DNA from 2 places in the Methylovirgula sp. 4M-Z18 genome. Region 1 is predicted to be linked to the other one. Evidence: riboswitches for the same ligand, from Rfam matches in the RefSeq annotation. Region 1 holds a riboswitch; the other holds the start of a gene.
The links. A riboswitch is a leader RNA that binds a small molecule or an ion and turns the genes downstream of it on or off. The one in region 1 is predicted to bind thiamine pyrophosphate.
Positions count from the first base shown of each region.

Region 2: it holds a riboswitch for thiamine pyrophosphate, as region 1 does, so the genes downstream of both, V9T28_RS03695 (FAD-dependent oxidoreductase) here and thiC (phosphomethylpyrimidine synthase ThiC) in region 1, are expected to answer to the same signal.

Region 1 covers NZ_CP149574.1:4,781,756-4,791,318, forward strand. The annotation lists gene V9T28_RS22145 (S41 family peptidase) at 1-38, shown strand, start outside; gene V9T28_RS22150 (RNA pyrophosphohydrolase) at 217-723, shown strand; gene V9T28_RS22155 (DMT family transporter) at 668-1,648, opposite strand; gene hisE (phosphoribosyl-ATP diphosphatase) at 2,080-2,460, shown strand; gene V9T28_RS22165 (serine hydrolase domain-containing protein) at 3,071-4,270, shown strand; gene V9T28_RS22170 (YiiG family protein) at 4,322-5,152, opposite strand; TPP riboswitch at 5,426-5,547, shown strand; gene thiC (phosphomethylpyrimidine synthase ThiC) at 5,652-7,496, shown strand; gene V9T28_RS22180 (antibiotic biosynthesis monooxygenase family protein) at 7,775-8,080, opposite strand; gene V9T28_RS22185 (LysR family transcriptional regulator) at 8,174-9,073, opposite strand; gene V9T28_RS22190 (putative quinol monooxygenase) at 9,435-9,563, shown strand, end outside.
Region 2 covers NZ_CP149574.1:815,543-825,105, reverse strand. The annotation lists gene glyS (glycine--tRNA ligase subunit beta) at 1-833, opposite strand, end outside; gene V9T28_RS03715 (CDGSH iron-sulfur domain-containing protein) at 910-1,149, opposite strand; gene V9T28_RS03710 (thiamine phosphate synthase) at 1,223-1,819, opposite strand; gene V9T28_RS03705 (thiazole synthase) at 1,825-2,601, opposite strand; gene thiS (sulfur carrier protein ThiS) at 2,605-2,790, opposite strand; gene V9T28_RS03695 (FAD-dependent oxidoreductase) at 2,771-3,778, opposite strand; TPP riboswitch at 3,824-3,927, opposite strand; gene V9T28_RS03690 (glycine--tRNA ligase subunit alpha) at 4,046-4,954, opposite strand; gene V9T28_RS03685 (hypothetical protein) at 5,136-5,543, shown strand; gene V9T28_RS03680 (tRNA1(Val) (adenine(37)-N6)-methyltransferase) at 5,550-6,308, opposite strand; gene V9T28_RS03675 (putative signal transducing protein) at 6,305-6,526, opposite strand; gene V9T28_RS03670 (polyprenyl synthetase family protein) at 6,680-7,693, shown strand; gene V9T28_RS03665 (4-(cytidine 5'-diphospho)-2-C-methyl-D-erythritol kinase) at 7,703-8,569, opposite strand; gene V9T28_RS03660 (tetratricopeptide repeat protein) at 8,603-9,563, opposite strand, start outside.

The DNA of each region.
Region 1 (9,563 bases):
CCAAGCCCGATGCGCCGAAAACGGATTCGCCGAACTGACGCACCTCCGGCCAAGGATTTAAGAAAGCGGCGAAGCGATTCGCCGCTTTTCTTATGCGCGCCACGATTTGCGGCGATGTCTGGGCCGCCGAAATTTGACCCGGCGAGGGTTGTCTATCTGCGTGGGCGATGGACATTATAGCTAAGGGTGATACGCGCGCGAAAAGGAGCAAACTTCATGATGCCGACCGAGACCAATTCGCTCTACCGTCCCTGCGTCGGCGTCATGGTGCTCAATGCCAAAGGGCTGGTGTTCATGGGCCGGCGCAAGAACAGGCGCCAGGTCGAACACACGGCGCCGAATTACGAATGGCAGATGCCGCAAGGTGGCATCGATCCCGGCGAGGATCCGTATGAGGCGGCGTTGCGCGAATTGCGCGAGGAAACCAATATCTCCTCCGTCAGCCTGCTCGCCGAGGCGAAGGATTGGTATTCCTACGATCTGCCCGACGAGATCATCCGGAGCGCCTGGAAAGGACGCTTTCGCGGCCAGACGCAGAAGTGGTTCGCCTTGCGTTTCGAGGGCGATGAAAGCGAGATCGACATTGATGCACCCGGCGGCCATAAGCCGGAATTCGACGCCTGGCGCTGGGAGAAGATGGCGCGCCTGCCCGAACTGATCATCCCGTTCAAGCGGGCGGTTTATGAGCGGGTGCTTGCCGACTTCCGGCACCTCGCGCCTTGAGCAAGTCGACAAGACGTCCGTCAATCGCCGCAAGCCCCAAGCCGATCAGAGCGACGCCGGCGACATGCACCCATTGCAGCCGCTCGCCGAGGAAGATGGCGCTGAGCAGAATCGCGCTCACCGGAATGAGAAACGTCACCAGCGACAGGTTGGTCGCGCCGGCATTGGCGAGCACACGAAAGTAAAGAATATAGGCGAGGGCGGTGGAGGCGACGGCCATGGCGACGAGCGACGAGACCGCGCCGACGCTTGGCGCTGCATACTGCCAAGGCTGGTCGACCAGCACGACGACCGGCAAGAGGATGACGCTTGATGCCGCGACCTGGCCGAAGGCCGTCTGCAACGGCCGCACGCCCATGGCCTTGAAACGGCGGCCGAACATGGCGGCAAACCCATAGATCAGCGCCGCCGTGAGGCAGCTCAAAATCGCCAGCACCGGCGTGTCGTTACCGCCATCCGCGAGCGCGCCGAAGAGTTTGGGCGCGATCATCACCGCAACACCGCCAAAGCCGAGCAGAACGCCGACACCCTTGCGCACGGTCAGCTTCTCGTTGCTGGTGAGCACATGCGCGACCAGCACGGTGAACAACGGCGTCGTCGCGTTGAGGATGGCCGAGAGCGACGCCGCGATGGCATTGGGCATCGAACTCTCGCCGTAGAAGATCAGGCTGAACGGCAGCACATTGTTGAGCAGGCCCATGCCGAAGAAGGCGAGCCAAACGCGCGGCGCGGTCGGGATGCGCTCGCCCAAAAACGGCAGCGCGAGCGCCAGCACCAGTGCCGCGAGCGCCACGCGGCCGAAGACCAGCGTGAAGGTCGGAATTTCGGCGCCGGCAATCTTCACGAAGAAGAACGTGCCGCCCCACAGAACGGAAAGCACCAAGAGCTCGGCCCAATCTTTGGACCCCATGGATGGCTGCGACATGGTTCCTCCTTGCCTTTCCGTTATGCTTGGCCGACCGAACCGTTCCAGCGAATCTTTGTCATCGGTTCCACTCGAAACCCCGATCGGTCGCGGGACGGCGGCTTTCCGGCAATGAGCATGGCGTATAGGACACCTGCCAAGGCCGCACTCCGCTTCTTGCGCTCAAAATGAACACGGCGCTGAGCGAATCCGTTTTAGCGCTGCGATACAGGCGCATTTTCAAAACGATGCGGCTCGCTCGCAGCGCGCGGGCCGCCTTCGCAAGATGTCACCTGCCGTGTGTGCGGTGCGGTTGTCCAAGCGTACAACACTGTGGGAATTGACAAGCGCGAGACAATAGGCTTTGCAAAAAGCCACAAATTGTGGCCCGTATTTCCGGGCGTTCCACCGATTTTCCCACAACAAGTCTCTATTTCTCGTATGGTGTCAGCATGACCGATTCGATCAACCGCCTCTATGCTACGGTCCTTACCGCCCGCGACCGCGACCCCAATTTGTCGCGCACGTCGAAATTGTTTCGCGACGGCGTGCAGAAGATGGCGAAGAAGCTTGCCGAGGAAGCGATTGAAGTCGGTCTCGATGCGGTGCAGATGCATCGCGAGGCGGTGATCATGGAAAGCGCCGACCTGCTCTATCATCTCGCGGTCATCTGGGCGGAATGCGGCATTCTGCCCTCCGACGTGGACGCGGAAATCGACCGGCGCGAGCGCACCTACGGCATTGCCGAAAAACTGCCCAAAAGCGCCGCCGGCGGCCACCTGCGCCGCGTAAGCTCGCTCAGCGCCCGCGGCGGCGTGGCACGCAAGCGCTGAGCTTGCGGCGCAGCCGTTGGCGTTCGGCCGTCGAAGGGTGGTTGAAACACGGCGAGCCTTGAGAGCTCTTGTTGGCGAAGCCCGATTGCCGACTGCCCCAAGCCATTATGAATCGCTCTTTTTTAACCCCGATCACCGTGAACATATTGAATAATAATATATATTTCCTCTATTAGTTTGTTCTCAAATTTTTTTATGTGCTTCCCATTTGCTCTCGCGCATCCGTCCCGGTGATTCACGCATTTGTCATTCCTCGGCAAAAAGCATGTTCACTATATGTTCTTATGTTGGATTTGTCAAATTTTTCGCCGCTTCGCCGTGAGCAACCGCATTTGAAAATCGAGCACGGGCGCGGGTGGCGAAGCCGGGACAATAGTGATTTCTCATGTGGAACGAGATCTGGAACGGGGCAGAATCGAACATGAGCCTCGAATCTCCCGATTTCGTCCATTCTGTTTGTTTTCGAGATTTTTTCTGGTTGGACGTTCTTCAGCCTTCCCGAAGTGGCGGTCATGCGGCTAGGCTTCTCGCAGCGAAGCGAACGGCAGCCGGGCAGGGGACGGCTATAGCGCGCCAAAGGCGAAAAGCCCCGCGCAACGCAGGAGATCGCATGCAGCGGCGTCAGGTGATGATGGCCTTCGCCGGGATCGCGCTCGGCGCGGCCGCCGCGAGGGAAGCGATTGGGCAAGAGGCCACCGAAGCTCGCGAGGATATCGCTGGGACGCTTCGGCCCTATCTTGCCAGCCACAACCTGCCGGCGCTCGCCGCCGCCGTCGTCAGGGGCGGCGTCACAGTTGCGACTGGAGCGGTTGGAACGCGCCGCGTCGCAACGGATGCGCCGGTCGCTATCAATGACCGTTTCCACATCGGCTCCGATACCAAAGCCATGACGGCGCTCGCGGCGGCGATCCTTGTCGAGGCGGGCAAGCTGCGCTGGGAGGCGACATTGGGCGAGACGTTCCCCGATCTTGCCGCGCGCTTGCATCCAACGCTCGGCGGGGTCACGCTCGAGCAGCTTCTGTCCCATACGAGCGGCATTCCGACCGACGACGAGGCGATCGCAAAGCTCCTCGAGCAGTCCTATGCGCAGCAGGATCTCAATCTCGACGAACTGAGACTCTGGCTTCTCGCGCAATGGGCCGGTCAGGAGCCGCAGACGAAGCCCGGAACGCAATTCGCCTATTCCAATCTCGGCTACACGTTCGCCGGCGCCATGATCGAGCGCGCCGGCCGCGCCACCTGGGAGGAGATCGTCGCGGCCTCGGTCTTTGGCCCTCTCGGCCTGCGCAGCGCCGGCTTCGGCCCGCAAGCGAGCCTCGGGCGCATCGACGCGCCGCTCGGACACCTCCCCCGCGACGACGGCACGCTGAAAGCCATGCTCGCGGGCCCCGATGGCGACGTCCCACCGATCTACGGGCCGGCCGGCACCGTGCATCTCTCCGTGCTCGACTTCGCCGCCTGGGCGAGCTGGAATGCGGGCGAAGGCAAACGCGGGCCGGCGCTGGTGCGCCCGGAAACCTTGCGCAGGCTGCACACGCCGGTCATCTCGATGGACCGCCCCCATGCCCCGCCCGGCACGCCCCCGAGCGGGAGCTACGGCCTCGGTTGGGGCACGACAAGCCTCCCGTTCTCATCTGAGGACTTCATATTTCATGGCGGTTCGAACGGCATGAACCTCGCCTACATCATGATGCAGCCGGAGCGAGATTTCGCCATGGTGCTCATGACCAATGTCGGAGGAACGAAGGCCGACGAGGCGCTCAAGGCTTTGGCCGGAGAGCTTTACGGACGCTTCAAGCCCGCGAGGTGAAGCATCCCGTCCGGAGAGCAGCGGATCTGCGGCTCTCCTGCGAATACCCCCTCAATGCCTCATGTTGAAACTGTCGACGAGCTGGTTGTAGTCGTGGTTCACGCGCGGCGGCGAGCCTTCGACCATCCAGCCGGCGCCTTGCTGCGAAAGCATCATCTTGTCGCCGGTGCTGTAGGGCGTCTTGTCGCGGATGCGGCGCATCAAGTTCTTGGCCGAGACGAGATAGCTCTTGGCGCTGTTCACCAGCACCGAATCGAACGGGCCTGGATGGGCGGAGGCATATTGGTCGAGCGCCTGCACCGCGCCATCATAGGCGTCGAGCGCCGGGTTGATCTTGGCGAGATCCGGCTTGTCCGGCTCATTGACGAGCTCGGCGCGCAGCAGCGCCTTGGCTTTGATCATCAGATCGAGCGCGTAATAATGCGCGTTTTTGCCCTCCTCCTTCTCGATGGCGGCGAGCAGCTCAGCCTGGACCTGATCGTTGAGCGCCTGCACCCGGCCGCGCAGGTCCGCATCCGCCTTGTCGAAGGCGGCCCAGGCGGCCATGAGCTGCGGATGCAGCGCCTTGCCCTTGGCCATCTTGTCGTCTTTGTAGTTGCTCTGGTCGTAATAATCGTCGGCCTGCTTCAACAGCGGCTCCAGCGTTGTCACCGCCTGCACATAGGCCGTGCCAGCCGCTTCGAGTGCCGCATCGTGCGGCTCGGTCGCATTGGCGGCCTCGACCTTCTTGGCGCAATCGCTCGTGTCGTAAATCGTGTAGGTGCCGTAGATGATCCGCTCCTTGCCGGTGGGGCCGGAGGCGGCCGCCCAGCTCCGGTAGCGCTCTTCCGATTGGTGCGCCCGCTCGGAGAGCCGGTTGATGCAGCCGATATAGGCCTGCAATTTACTGCCGATGGACGGCTTGCCGGAATCGCTTTGCGCACAGGCAACGCCCGCGGTGCTCAACGTTGCAGCCAGGACGAAAACAGACAGAAGTGATTTGCGCACGGAATGCCCCCAAAGAATGACGAAACGCTCGCGAAACGGCCGCAAAACCGGCCGCGCGGCCACATTCATACCACATTTTGCCCCGGGCGAGGTGCGCCGGCGCACCTGCCTCCCGCCGGCACGCGGCCAAATATGCCTTGCAATTTCCCGACAATCGCGAAAGACTAGTGTCATTCCGATGGGGGCCCCGTGAGGGGGCTGAGAGTTTGCGCTTTGGGTTTCGCCCGCCCGCAATGACCATTGAACCTGATCCGGGTCATACCGGCGGAGGGACGGGATGAAATCGATGCCCATAATCCCCGCTACGTTTGGCTCTCTTTTTGGACCGGGCGCGTCCCGTTCAAACACATAAATTCACGTGTTCCATGTTTTGGGCCGTGATGGGGAGACAAAAATGAACGCACCAACCAAATCCAACCTCGTCGCCGCGCCGCAAACCGTCACGACCGGCGCCCTGCGCGGTTCGAAGAAGGTCCACGCCGCCTATGACGGCGCGCCCGACGTCAAAGTGCCGCTGCGCGAGATTGCGCTCTCCGATCCCGACATGCCGACCTTACGCGTCTATGATACGTCGGGCCCCTACACCGACGAGAATGTGAAGATCGACCTCGCCCAGGGCGCGCCGAAAGTGCGCGGGGGCTGGCTCGGCGCGCGCGGCTTCGAGACGATTGCAGGCCGCGATGTCCGCCCCGAGGACAATGGCAATGTCGGCGAGGCGCATCTGGTGCCGTCCTGCCCCGCGCCGCACGACATTCTGCGTGGCCGCGACGGTCAGCTCGTCACCCAATATGAATTTGCCCGCGCCGGCATCGTCACGCCGGAAATGATCTATGTGGCGCATCGCGAAAACATCGGCCGCGCGCAGATGCTGCAGCAGGCGCAAGAGAAACTGAGCGACGGCGAAAGCTTCGGCGCGGCGATCCCGCCTTTCATCACGCCGGAATTCGTGCGCGAGGAGATCGCGCGCGGCCGCGCGATCATTCCCGCCAACATCAACCATCCGGAAATCGAGCCGATGGCGATCGGCCGCAACTTCCTCGTGAAGGTCAACGCCAATATCGGCAATTCCGCCGTCACCTCCTCCGTTGCGGAAGAGGTCGAGAAAATGGTGTGGGCGATCCGCTGGGGCGCCGATACGGTGATGGACCTCTCGACCGGCCGCAACATCCACAACATCCGCGGCTGGATCCTGCGCAACGCGCCGGTGCCGATCGGCACGGTGCCGATCTATCAGGCGCTGGAGAAGGTCGATGGCGATGCGGCGAAGCTCGATTGGGAAGTGTTCAAGGACACGCTGATCGAACAGGCCGAACAGGGCGTCGATTATTTCACCATCCATGCCGGCGTGCGCCTCGCTTACGTGCCGCTGACCGCCAACCGCGTCACCGGCATCGTGTCGCGCGGCGGTTCGATCATGGCGCGCTGGTGCCTGTCGCATCACCGCGAAAGCTTCCTCTACGAGCATTTCGGCGACATCTGCGACATCATGCGCAAATATGACGTGTCGTTCTCGCTCGGCGACGGCCTGCGCCCCGGCTCGATCGCGGACGCCAACGACCGGGCGCAATTTGCCGAACTCGAGACGCTGGGCGAACTCACCAAGATCGCCTGGGACAAGGGCTGCCAGGTGATGATCGAAGGCCCCGGCCACGTGCCGATGCACAAGATCAAGGTGAACATGGACAAGCAATTGCGTGAGTGCGGCGAAGCGCCGTTCTACACGCTTGGACCGCTCACCACCGATATCGCGCCGGGCTACGATCACATCACCTCGGCCGTCGGCGCGGCGATGATCGGCTGGTTCGGCACGGCGATGCTCTGCTACGTCACGCCGAAGGAACATCTGGGCCTGCCCAACCGCGACGACGTGAAGACCGGCGTCATCACCTACAAGATCGCGGCGCACGCGGCCGATCTCGCCAAGGGCCATCCGGCAGCGCAGATCCGCGACGACGCGATGAGCCGCGCGCGCTTCTCGTTCCGCTGGGAAGACCAGTTCAACCTCTCGCTCGACCCCGATACGGCCTGCGCCTATCACGACGAGACCCTGCCGAAGGAAGCGCACAAGGTCGCGCATTTCTGCTCGATGTGCGGCCCGAAATTCTGCTCGATGAAAATCACGCAGGACCTGCGCAAGGAAGCCGCCGAGATGCAGGCGCAGCAGGAACAGGGCTTCGCCGAAATGAGCGCGAAGTTCAAGGACAGCGGCAGCCAGATCTATGTAGAGACGGGGGAGTAAGTCAGCATAAATGATGAAATGCAAACCCTTCTCCCGCGTAGCGGGAGAAGGTGAGCCGCGTTAGCGGGTTGGATGAGGGAGAAGCGGCGTGAGCGCTCCCTTGCAACATGTTGTCCAGCCGCATGTATTTCTAGACCATACCGATGGTGGTGACGTATCACTAAACCGTGAAAATTGCAGAGGACCAATCAGTTTAGTCCCTTCGCGCGAAGGGCTCATCTTCCCGAGGAGACTGATATTTCGCGTATTTAATAGAGTGCCACCATAATCCAAACCCTTTAATATAGTCCCGTCCATACACGATCCCGCATCATCCTGCAGATCTGATATTTATATTCACTGAAAAAATTCTGCATGCCACGCGATTTGGCTTTTGCATGCTCTGGATGAATACGCCATTGTTGCATGGCCTCTTCGTTTTCAAATTCAACAATCGTCACACGTTCACCATCTTCGGCGACAAATCCTTTATGAGAAATGTAACCGGGTATCGTGCGGGCAAGCGTACTCATCCGCTGCGCCATCGGCAAATATTCGTCGAGAACATCAGGGTTCAATCTGGAACGGAAGATTGCAACAATCATTGGTCAGCTCCTGCAAATTGTCAGGAAGAATTGCAGTCAGGCGCAAAATAAATCAAATGCATAATGTCTATAATGATTATGCAACAATTCTCATTAGCTCAATTTCGCTCTCAATTCAGTCGTCAGAAGATCGGTGACAGCATCGAAGCGCCCGGGCGCAGCCTGACGAATGAGAGTCACATGCATTGGTAAAGCGAAATCGCAAACCTCCAATATTTGCAAGTGATGCCGATGAGAACTTTCATAAAACTGGCGCCGCGGAATAAGGCTGAGCCCGCCACTATGCGCGAGCAATGACAACTGCAAATCTTCACCAAAGACTTCTGCTATGATGTGAAGAGGCAATTGCTGCCGTTCATAACTTTTCATGAGAAAGGCTCGGCATCCACACCCATGTGGATTCAAAAACCAACCTTCGTCAGCAAGATCACGCAGATGCCAGGGCGCGCCATTGGCTTTTGTGGCGGCTTTATTCGCAGAGACGACAACGACTTGTTCCGCACCAAGCCTATGACGGACAAGCGTGTTTGGAATGATATGATCATCGGTCAGAAGACCGACGGAACAATCGAGAGATCCTGAGCGCATATCTTCGATCAGATCGCGGGTCCAATTGGAACCGATCTGCAATTTGATCTGTGGGAAGCCTCGGCGCAACGCATCAAGAGGGGACGTTAACACAATACCGCCGAGACCATGGGCGACGCCGATCTTTAACTCACCCACAGGAGTGGCATGTTTCGTTGTGCTGGCCTGCAATTTTGCGACGGCAGTCAAAACATCTCGGCATTGCGCGAGTACATGAACCCCAAGGGCTGTCAACACGGCTGGCTTAACTTCGCGGTTGAAAATAGGTGCATCCTTCATCGCGGCTTCAAAGTTTTGCACCCGTCGCGTAACCGCCGGCTGCGTTAGATTGAGCCGGACGGCCGCGCGATTAACGGAGCCGGTTTCCGCCACAGCCACAAATGCTTCGATGTCTTGGAGGTTCATCAGCAGAAACTAACCCAGATGCAATTACAATGATAGCATATTTGATCTCTTTTTGCGTCTCCACTTTATGAAGCATGCGTCTTGTGTTGTCAGACTTGTCATCTGGTCCGAGAATTCGAAAAAAGATGAGCACGTTTGTTTCGATCTCATAATTTGTATATTTACAAAGTGTCAACGTAATTGTGGCATCCAGAATAATCGCTGCGGCCTTGAGATATAAGCCTGTGCTGCAGGGAAAAAGGTGGCTCATTGTTGCGGCTTGTTATGCCGAATCTCGCGAGCAGCAATCGCCTCGACAGATTGACCAGCCGAGATGTGCGCAGTGTGTGAGAGCGTCGCAAAAATTGGAAAAGTCGTGAATTTGCTCCTGATCATCGGCACCGTCCGCCTTCCACCCGAAAATCTCGCACGCGCCAAGCCAATCATGCGCCGCATGGTCGAGATGAGCCGCGCCGAGAATGGCTGCGTGGAATACTCCTATGCCGAGGAC
Region 2 (9,563 bases), 880 kb from region 1:
ACTTCGCCCGGGATGTCGAGAAAGGCCGCGTCGAACTCGCCCATCAACACGACGGGCCATTCCACCAGGCCGGCGACCTCTTCGAGCAATGCCTCGTCCTCGACGAGTTCCAGCCCTTGGGCAAAGGCCAAATCGCGTGCGTCGTGCAGGATGATGTCCTTGCGCCGGTCGGCATCGAGCACGACTTTCGCTTTCTCCAGCGCCGGGACGTAATCGGCGAAGCGGCGCACGCGAAATTCGCCGGGGCTGAGGAAGCGGTGGCCGCGCGTCACGTTGCCGGAGCGGATGCCATCGACTTCGAAATCGACGATCTGCGTGTCTTCGGTCTCGGGACCGAAGGTGCAGAGAATGGAATGCAGCGGGCGCACCCAGCGCAACGTGTCCGGCTTGACCGAAGAGGCGCCCCAACGCATCGATTTGGGCCACGGGAAGCTGCGGATGATGCCGGGCAGAAGATCGGCCAGCACGAGGGGTGTCTCGCGCCCCGGACGATGGAGATGGGCGACATAGAATTCGCCCTTCTTCGGGTCGGATTCGATTTTGGCCTCATCGAGCGAGGCAAGGCCGGCGCTCTTCAAAAAGCCCTGGATGGCGGCGTCCGGCGCACCGACGCGCGGGCCCTTCTTCTCCTCGTGAAGGTCTGGCTGACGAACCGGCAGGCCGGCGATATGCAGCGCGAGCCGGCGCGGCGTCGCAAAGGCCTTGGCGCCCTCATAGGTCAGGCCCTGATCGACCAGGGCATTGGTCACGAGCTTGCGCAAATCCTCCGCCGCCTGGCGCTGCATACGGGCGGGGATTTCTTCGGAGAAAAGTTCGAGCAGAAGATCGGGCATGGCGGCAATCGGAAGGAAGAGATTGCCGCTTGTTAATCGAATGGCGCGCCGATGTCACCCCTGCCGGGGCTCGCGGTCACACCGTCTTGTGCGTGCCGTCGCACAGCGGCCGATGATTCGAATGTTTGCAGCCGCAGAAAAACGCCTTGCCGGTCTTGTCAGCTGTGTAGGCGATGGGCGTGAGGCTCGTCACCTTATGCGAGCCGTCGCAGAACGGCTGGTTGGCGGAGCGCCCGCACGCGCACCAATAATAGGTTTTGCCTTCCACCACATCGACCGGATACGGCGCGCGCTGCGCAATCTTGGCCTCACTCATCACACCCCTCCCTGTTGATATTTTCGCGAGGTTAGGCGCTTCGGTGACCGCCGTCCACCGCGTAAAGCTGTCGCTATCGCGTCACGTCGAGCCAGGCCTTCACCCGCGCTTCCGGATCGGCGTTGAGGAGCACATCGGTGACGACACAGAGACTGTCGGCTCCAGCCTCGATAACGCCCGGCGCCCGCTCGACGCTCAAGCCCCCAATTGCGACGAGCGGCCGCGAACCGATCAGGCGCTTCCATTCGCCGATCCGCTCCAATCCCTGCGGACCGAAGGGCATCTGCTTGAGGATTGTCGGATAGATCGGCCCGAGCGCGATATAATCCGGGTCGAGCGCCAGCGCGCGGTCGAGTTCGGCATGGTCGTGCGTGCTGACACCGAGCTTCATTCCGGCCTTGCGAATGGCCGCCACATCGGCACTCTCGAGATCGCCTTGGCCCAGGTGGACAAAATCGCACCCTTCCTCCATGGCGAGGCGCCAATAATCATTGATGACCAATTGCGCGCCATGCGCGGCACAGAGCGCTTTTGCGGCGCGGATCTCCTGCCGCAAGTGATCTTCCGGCAAATCCTTGATCCGCAATTGCACCAGCTTCACGCCTTGCGGCAGCAGGCGCACCAACCATTCGGATTTATCGACGATGAGATAGAAACGCGGCAGCATCATTATCCTTACCCAAAAGCCTTGCCGATCACCGGCGTCGAGGGCGCCGCCATGTCGCGCGGCTCCATCGGATCGGCGTCGCGCGCCAACACGCCCGCCTCGATCGCCAGCGCAAAGGCGCGCGCCATCGCGACCGGATCGCCGGCCTTGGCGACCGCCGTGTTGAGCAGGATGCCGTCATAGCCAAGCTCGATCGCCGCGCCCGCATGCGACGGCACGCCGAGGCCGGCATCGATGACGAGCGGCACGTCGGGGAAATGCGCACGCAGCGAGCGCAAGCCATAGACATTGTTGAGCCCACGACCCGAGCCGATCGGTGCGCCCCAGGGCATCAGCACTTCGCATCCCGCGTCGAGAAGCCGCTCTGCGACAATGAGATCCTCGGTCGTATAGGGAAAGACCTTGAAGCCATCCGCATTCAGGATGCGCGCCGCTTCGACAAGGCCGAACACATCCGGCTGGAGCGTGTCGGACTCGCCGATCACTTCCAGCTTGATCCAATCGGTCCCGAACAATTCGCGCGCCATATGCGCCGTCGTCACCGCTTCCTTCACCGTATGGCAGCCGGCCGTGTTCGGCAGCACGCGCACATTGGCCGACTGAATGAGCGACCAGAAATCATGCCCCGCGCGGCCGCCGCCGGACTCGCGGCGCAGCGACACCGTCACGACCTGCGTGCCGCTCGCCTTGATCGCGTCGAGTAGAATCGCGGGCGACGGATATTGCGACGTGCCGAGCAGCAGGCGCGAGGAAAGCTCGGTGCCGTAAGGCGCAAATGCACGCATCGATCAGCCTCCCTGCCGCGGCGTGAGAATTTCCACCTCGTCGCCTTCCTTCAAGACGATCTTGTCGCGGTCCTGCGCGCGCACGAAATCATGATTATGCGCGGTTGCCACCGGCAGATCCTCGTACTCCATATCGGACAAGAGGTCGCGCAGCGTACGCGCGCTCACCTCATGCGGTTGCCCGTTCACTGAAATCTTCATGCATAACCTCAGGGTAAATTTTGTCCTCGAACGCCAGATCCGCGGTCATGCGGGCGATGCTGGGCGAGAGCAGATAACCGTGCCGATACAATCCGTTCACGCGGATGATGCGGCCGTCGCGGCGGATGCGCGGCAGATTGTCGGGAAAGGCGGGACGCACGTCGCAGCCGATCTCGACGACTTCTGCTTCGCCGAATGCTGGATGCAGCGTGTAGGCGGCATTCAACAATTCGATCAGCGAGCGCGCGGTGATGCGGCCGGCTTCGTCGTTCTCGATCATCGTGGCGCCGATCATGAACAGATTGCCGGCGCGCGGCACGATATAGACCGGAATGCGCGGATGCAGCAGACGCACGGGGCGCGACAATGTCACATCCCGTGCTTTGACGATGACCATTTCGCCCTTCACACCGCGCAGGGAAGGCCAAACATCCCGCGCGGCAAGCCCGCGGCAATCGAGCGTGACATCGACGCCTGCGCCGGAGAAATCCGCATTCTCATTCAGCCGGAAGGTGACGCCCATCTCGCCGGCCAGCCGCCGCACCAAAGCGTCGACCGTGGCGCGCGGATCGAGATGCGCTTCCTCGTGAAAGAAAAGTCCGCGCGAGAAGCGGCCGCCGAGATCCGGCTCATGTGCGGCGATGGCATCCGCATCGACCCATTCGTAGGCGCTGGTGCGGCGGGCAAAGCGATCGAGCTCATGCCGGTCGCGCGGCGGCGCCACCACCAAAGTGCCTTTCCGCGCAACCGGAAAATGCTCGGCCCAGAACCGCAACGCCTCCTGCCCCAGGCGCAGGACGAGCGGCTCGGCGCTTTCGGCCTCGCACCACGGCGCGATCATGCCACCGGCAAACCAGGAACAGCCGCGGCCGGCCTCATCGCGCTGGTCGATGATCTCGACGCGCGCGCCGCGACGGGCAAATTCGTAAGCGCAGGTGAGCCCCGCAATCCCTGCGCCATTGATGCGAACGCGCATCATCGCCTCCGCTTGAGATAAGCGGCGCGGCAGGCCATCCGGAAACTCTTTTTCATGGCACCATCCCTACGCCAGCATGACCTGGATCAGGTGAAACGGGTCGCCGCACTGCAGCCTCTCAGCCCTCTCGGGCTCCCCGGGTTTGCTATAACATGTCGTCTGAACGGCGCGGCGTCAAGATGAGCGGGCCGCGGCCTTCCAGGCCGCGCATCAAATGGCGGGCAAGATGCGGCCTGGAAGGCCGCGATCCGCTCTATCCGTTTAACTTTACGCACCGCCGCCTTCGGTCTGCAACCACGCCGCGCCGCAGGCCTTGGCGAGTTCGCGCACGCGCAAAATGTAGCTCTGCCGCTCCGTCACCGAGATCACGCCGCGCGCGTCGAGCAGGTTGAAGCGGTGCGAGGCCTTGATACATTGATCATAGGCCGGCAGCGCCAGTTTGTGCCGCTCGCCCTGCTCGGCGCCCTTGCCCTTTTCTAAAAGCGCCTTGCATTCGGCCTCGGCGTCCTTGAAGTGCTGGAACAGCATCGCCGTGTCGGCATATTCGAAATTGTGGCGCGAATATTCCTGTTCCGCCTGCAGGAATACGTCGCCGTAAGTGACCTTGTCCGCGCCCTCGCGGCCGTTGAAATTGAGGTCATAAATGCTCTCGACGCCCTGCAGATACATGGCGAGCCGTTCGAGGCCGTAGGTCAATTCGCCCGAAACCGGGGAACATTCGAAACCGGCGACCTGCTGGAAATAGGTGAACTGGCTCACTTCCATTCCGTCACACCAGCATTCCCAGCCGAGGCCCCAGGCGCCGAGCGTCGGGCTCTCCCAATCGTCCTCGACGAAACGGATGTCGTGCAGCAGCGGGTCGATGCCGATCGCATAGAGCGATTTCAGATAGAGATCCTGCAGATCCGGCGGCGACGGTTTCAGAATGACCTGAAACTGGTAATAGTGCTGCAGGCGGTTCGGGTTTTCCCCGTAGCGGCCGTCCTTCGGGCGGCGGGACGGCTGGATATAGGCCGCTTTCCAAGGCTTCGGGCCGAGCGAGCGCAAGGTCGTGGCCGGATGGAAGGTGCCGGCCCCGACTTCCATATCGTAGGGCTGCAGGATCACGCAGCCCTGCTCCGCCCAGAAACGCTGCAGCGTCAAGAGAAGCCCCTGAAACGAGCGCTTCGGATTCATGAAATCTTCGGTCATCGGCCAATCCCAAATTTGCGGGCGGACCCTACTCAGATGCCGTCATCGGGTCAACGCGGCGGCGTGAGAAAGCGCACCGCAGGGGCCCAAGCTCCGGCGCATCCTTCCGACGTGCCGTTTTGGAGAGACCGGCACAACGCAAGGTCACTCGCAACGGAGAAACACGATGATCAGTCAACGTCTTAAAACCTCATCTGCCGCAGCCCTGCTGGTCGCCGTCCTCGGCGCCGCAAGCATCGCTCAGGTGGTGTTCGATGCCTCGAATGCCACCGCCGCCACGACCAACGGCAGAGGCAGCGATGGCGGCTCGCGCGGCGGCAATGCCGGACCGTCCGGCCCCTCAGGCGGCGATAGCAATGGCGGCACTGCCGGCGGCAGCCACGATGGCGGCAGCGCCGTCAATATCGATTGCACCCGCGACCGCTGCCCGCCGCGCCGTCCCATGCGGATCATGGTCGAACGACCCATGTCCGATCGCTGCCTCATGCCCGAACGGCTGGTCTACGATGCGTGGGGGCGGCCCTTCTACGTCTACTGCAACGCCCGTTCGCAGCGTCCCTATTACACCGAATAAGCGCCATCACCCCATGTCGACAAGCGCTTCGCCGCGGTTGATCGCCTCAGCTGCGGCCGAAAATTTGCCGTCGGCGCTATGCATGACGAGCCCTGGCAGAAGTGCGAGCGGCGCGCGGCTGCCCTTGCGCGCCGTGACGATGACGCGATTGGCCGGCGCGCCGTCGCGCGGGTGAATGGGCTTGACGACGAAATGGCCGAGTTGCTTGCGGCCGGCCTCGAGCATATCGCCCAGCGCGTCAGCGCGATGCACCATGAGCAGGCGCCCACCGGGCTTAAGCAGCGCGATACAGGCCTTGATCCATTGCGTAAGGTCGGCGCCATCCGCAAAGACATGCGCCGCCGCCCGCCCGACCTCGCGCGACGCCTGTACCGTATGGGCGGCGTAAAAGGGCGGATTGGTAAAAACATAGTCGAACGCTTCATCGCCGGCCCCCGCGGCCCGGCGCGCGGCTGACTTCAGGAGATCCGCCTCGGCCAGCGACACCTGCTCCTGCCGGCCGTTGAGCGCGATGTTTTCGCGGGCGATGCCGGCCACGGCGGGATCGTTCTCGAGCAGCACGATTCGCGCCTTCGGCGCCCGCTGCGCGATCATCAAACCGATACTGCCAACCCCGGCGCCCACATCGATCACCGCCCCCGCGATCTGCGACGGCGCGGCAGCGGCCAGGAGCACCGCATCGGTGCCGGCACGATTGCCGCGCAGGGGCTGCAGCAATTGCACCTTGTGATCGAGCAGCATGGTCCGAATAAGATCGCTGCTCACGACCGAATTTCGTCCTTGAGCCCCTCTTGCCAGAGGGCGTGGCGGGCGGCGTGCAAATCGTCTTCATGCACCAGAATCCGGCGCGGCAGGAAGCCGAGCGAGCCTTCGAGCGCGCTCATATGCTGATCAGCCACCAAATATCGGATGCCTTCGTCCGCCAAAATCGCCTCTACGCGCGAAATCAGGATCAAATCATTGGTCCGCAGCAATTCGTGCAAAATCGTCTCTCCCGGCGCAATCTACGATCATAGAGCAACAGGCGCCCGGGGGAAAGGCCGCCCGTCCACGGCCCGCACTGTGGCAGTTGCGCACTTGCCGGGCGAAGAGGGTGGCTCTATGGTCCCGCTGACCAGGCAACAGGGTGTAACAACGTGGGTGTAGTCATTCCTCTCGATGAAAAGGCCGCCAAGACCGGCATTGAAGGCCTCAGTGCTTTGGTGGCTAAAGACATGGAGCGGGTCAACCAAACCATCGTGTCACGCACCGGATCCGATGTGACGATGATTCCGGAAGTCGCGAACCACCTGATTTCCTCGGGCGGCAAGCGGCTGCGGCCCATGCTGACCCTCGCGACTGCCGGGATGTGCGGCTATGCCGGCGAGGGCCATGTTAAGCTCGCGGCCTCCGTCGAATTCATGCATACGGCGACCCTCCTGCACGACGACGTGGTGGATGAGAGCGACATGCGGCGCGGCAAGCTGGCGGCGCGCATGTTGTGGGGCAATGAGGCCAGCGTGCTGGTCGGCGATTTTCTGCTCGGCCAGGCGTTCAAGATGATGGTCGAGGTCGGTTCGCTCGAATGCCTCGACGTGCTGTCCACCGCGGCAACTGTCATTGCCGAAGGCGAGGTGATGCAGCTTGCCGCCGCGAAGGACACGGAGACGACCGAGGACGATTATCTCGCCGTCATCCGAGCGAAAACCGCAGCTTTGTTCGCCGCCGCGGCCGAAGTCGGGCCGATCCTGGCCCGGAATTCGAAAGCCGATATTGCCGCCTGCCGCGGCTATGGCGCCAATCTCGGCATTGCCTTCCAGTTGATCGACGACGCCCTCGATTACGGCGGCTCGTCGGCCAAGCTCGGCAAGAATGTCGGCGACGATTTCCGCGAGGGCAAGATCACCTTGCCGATCGTCCTGTCGTTCCGGCGCGGCAACGAGGCCGAACGCGCGTTCTGGAAACGCACGCTCGAGGAGGGCGACGTCCATGACGGCGATCTGGAGCAGGCCCTCGCCGTCATGCGCAAGCACCGCGCCCTGGAAGATACGGTGGAGCGGGCACGCCATTACGGCGCTATGGCACGCGATGCCCTCGAAATTTTCCCGTCTTCGCCCTGGAAACAAGCCTTGCGCGACGTGGTCGATTTCTGCATCAGCCGCGCGTATTGACGCGCGGATTTATCGCAGCACGCTTGCCTTCACCCACCAGCCGGGATGGTCACGGCGGATGACGCGCGCGGCCGTCGCCGCGGCGCGGCAGGTTTCGAACAGCGCAAAACATGTGGCGCCCGAGCCCGACATGCGCGCGAGCCTTTGGCCGCGCGCGGCGCCCAGCACGGCGAGCACATGGCCGATGACCGGCGCGATATTCGATGCCGGCGCCTCGAGATCGTTGCGGGCCTTTTTCAGCAGCGCACCAAGGCCCGTGGCATCGCCCGCCGTCTCGATCGCGGGATGTTTGCCGAAGCCATAATCCTCGCCCGGCCTCAGTCCGAGTTCGCCGAAGACATCTTTGGTCGCGACGGCAACGCCTGGATTGACGAGCACCGCGAACAGCGGCGGTAGTTTGATCGGCGGCGCGAGTGCCTCGCCGACACCGCGCATGATCCGCGCCTTCGCCTCGAGGCATACCGGCACATCGGCTCCCGTCGCGCGTGCGGCTGCCATGAGGCGGGGATCGTCGAGGTCGAGTCCATTGGCCTCAGCGAGCAATCGCAACGCCCCGGCCGCATCCGAGGATCCGCCACCGATACCGGCGGCAACCGGCAACCGTTTGATCAGATGAAACGCGCCAAGGCGAAGGCCGGGCACGCGCTCAGCGAGATTGCGGGCGGCGACCAAGACCAGATTCTTGTCGGTCTCGCCGGCCGAGTCGGCACGCGGGCCCTCGACCGCTAAAGATAAACTGCCGCCCGGCAACAGGCTCAAACTGTCGCCGGTGCCTGCAAAGGCGACGAGACTCTCAAGCTCGTGCAACCCATCAGCCCGGCGCGCAACGACATGCAGCGTGAGATTAATCTTCGCGGGGCAGCGTGTCGTCAGCATATCGGACATCCAACAGAGCGGCTCTCAGCACCCTCATTGACTGCTGTTGGACGCATCGGCCGGCTTCGCGGCGGGTTTTTCCGCCGGCTTGTCGGAGGCCGGCTTCTCAGCCTCTACCGCATCGAGGCCCTTGTCGATTTTGGCGAGGATGCGCGGCAAATCTTCCGGATCTGGCTTCATGTCGCGCGCATGATTCCATTGGAAATGCGCCTCCAGCTTGCGACCGATCTTCCAATAGGCATCGCCCAGGTGATCGTTGATCGTCGGATCGCCGGGTTTGAGGTCGACCGCGTGTTCGAGCAGCTTCGTCGCCTCTTCATAATGGCCGAGTTTGTAATGCGCCCAGCCGAGACTGTCGACGATATACCCGTCGTCCGGGCTCAGTTCCACCGCGCGGCGCAGCATCGCGAACGCCTCGTCGAGATGGATACCCGCATCGACCCAGGTATAGCCGAGATAGTTGAGGACCTGTGGTTGATCCGGCGACAATTCCAGCGCCTTTTTGAAATCCGCCTCCGCCGGGGGCCATTTCTTCTGCCGTTCATAGGCGATGCCGCGGAAGTAATAGAGCGACCATGGATTGACCACATCCGGTCCCGCCGCATCGAGCGCCTTGGTGTAGGTTCCGGCCGCGGCGGCATAATCCTTCTGCTCGCTTTGTATCCGGCCCAGCATGGTCAGCGTGTCGAAATCCTTCGGGTTGTCGTCGAGGATCGCCTTGACATGTTTCGCCGCATCGTCGACCCGTCCCATCGTGTCGAGCACGGTGCCGATCTGCAGGTCCGCGAGGCGCCGCAAGGGGCTCGCTGTCGGCACTGCCTCATAGGCATCGATGGCCTGTTCGTAGCGCTTGATGCGCTCATACGTCTCGCCGAGGGTGAAACTCGCCGTGTCGTGATCGGGGTTCAGATAGAGCGCCAGCCGCAGGTAAATGATCGAGGTGAGTTCGTCGCCGGCACGGCCAGACGATCCGAGCCCGTACAGCACTTCGGCG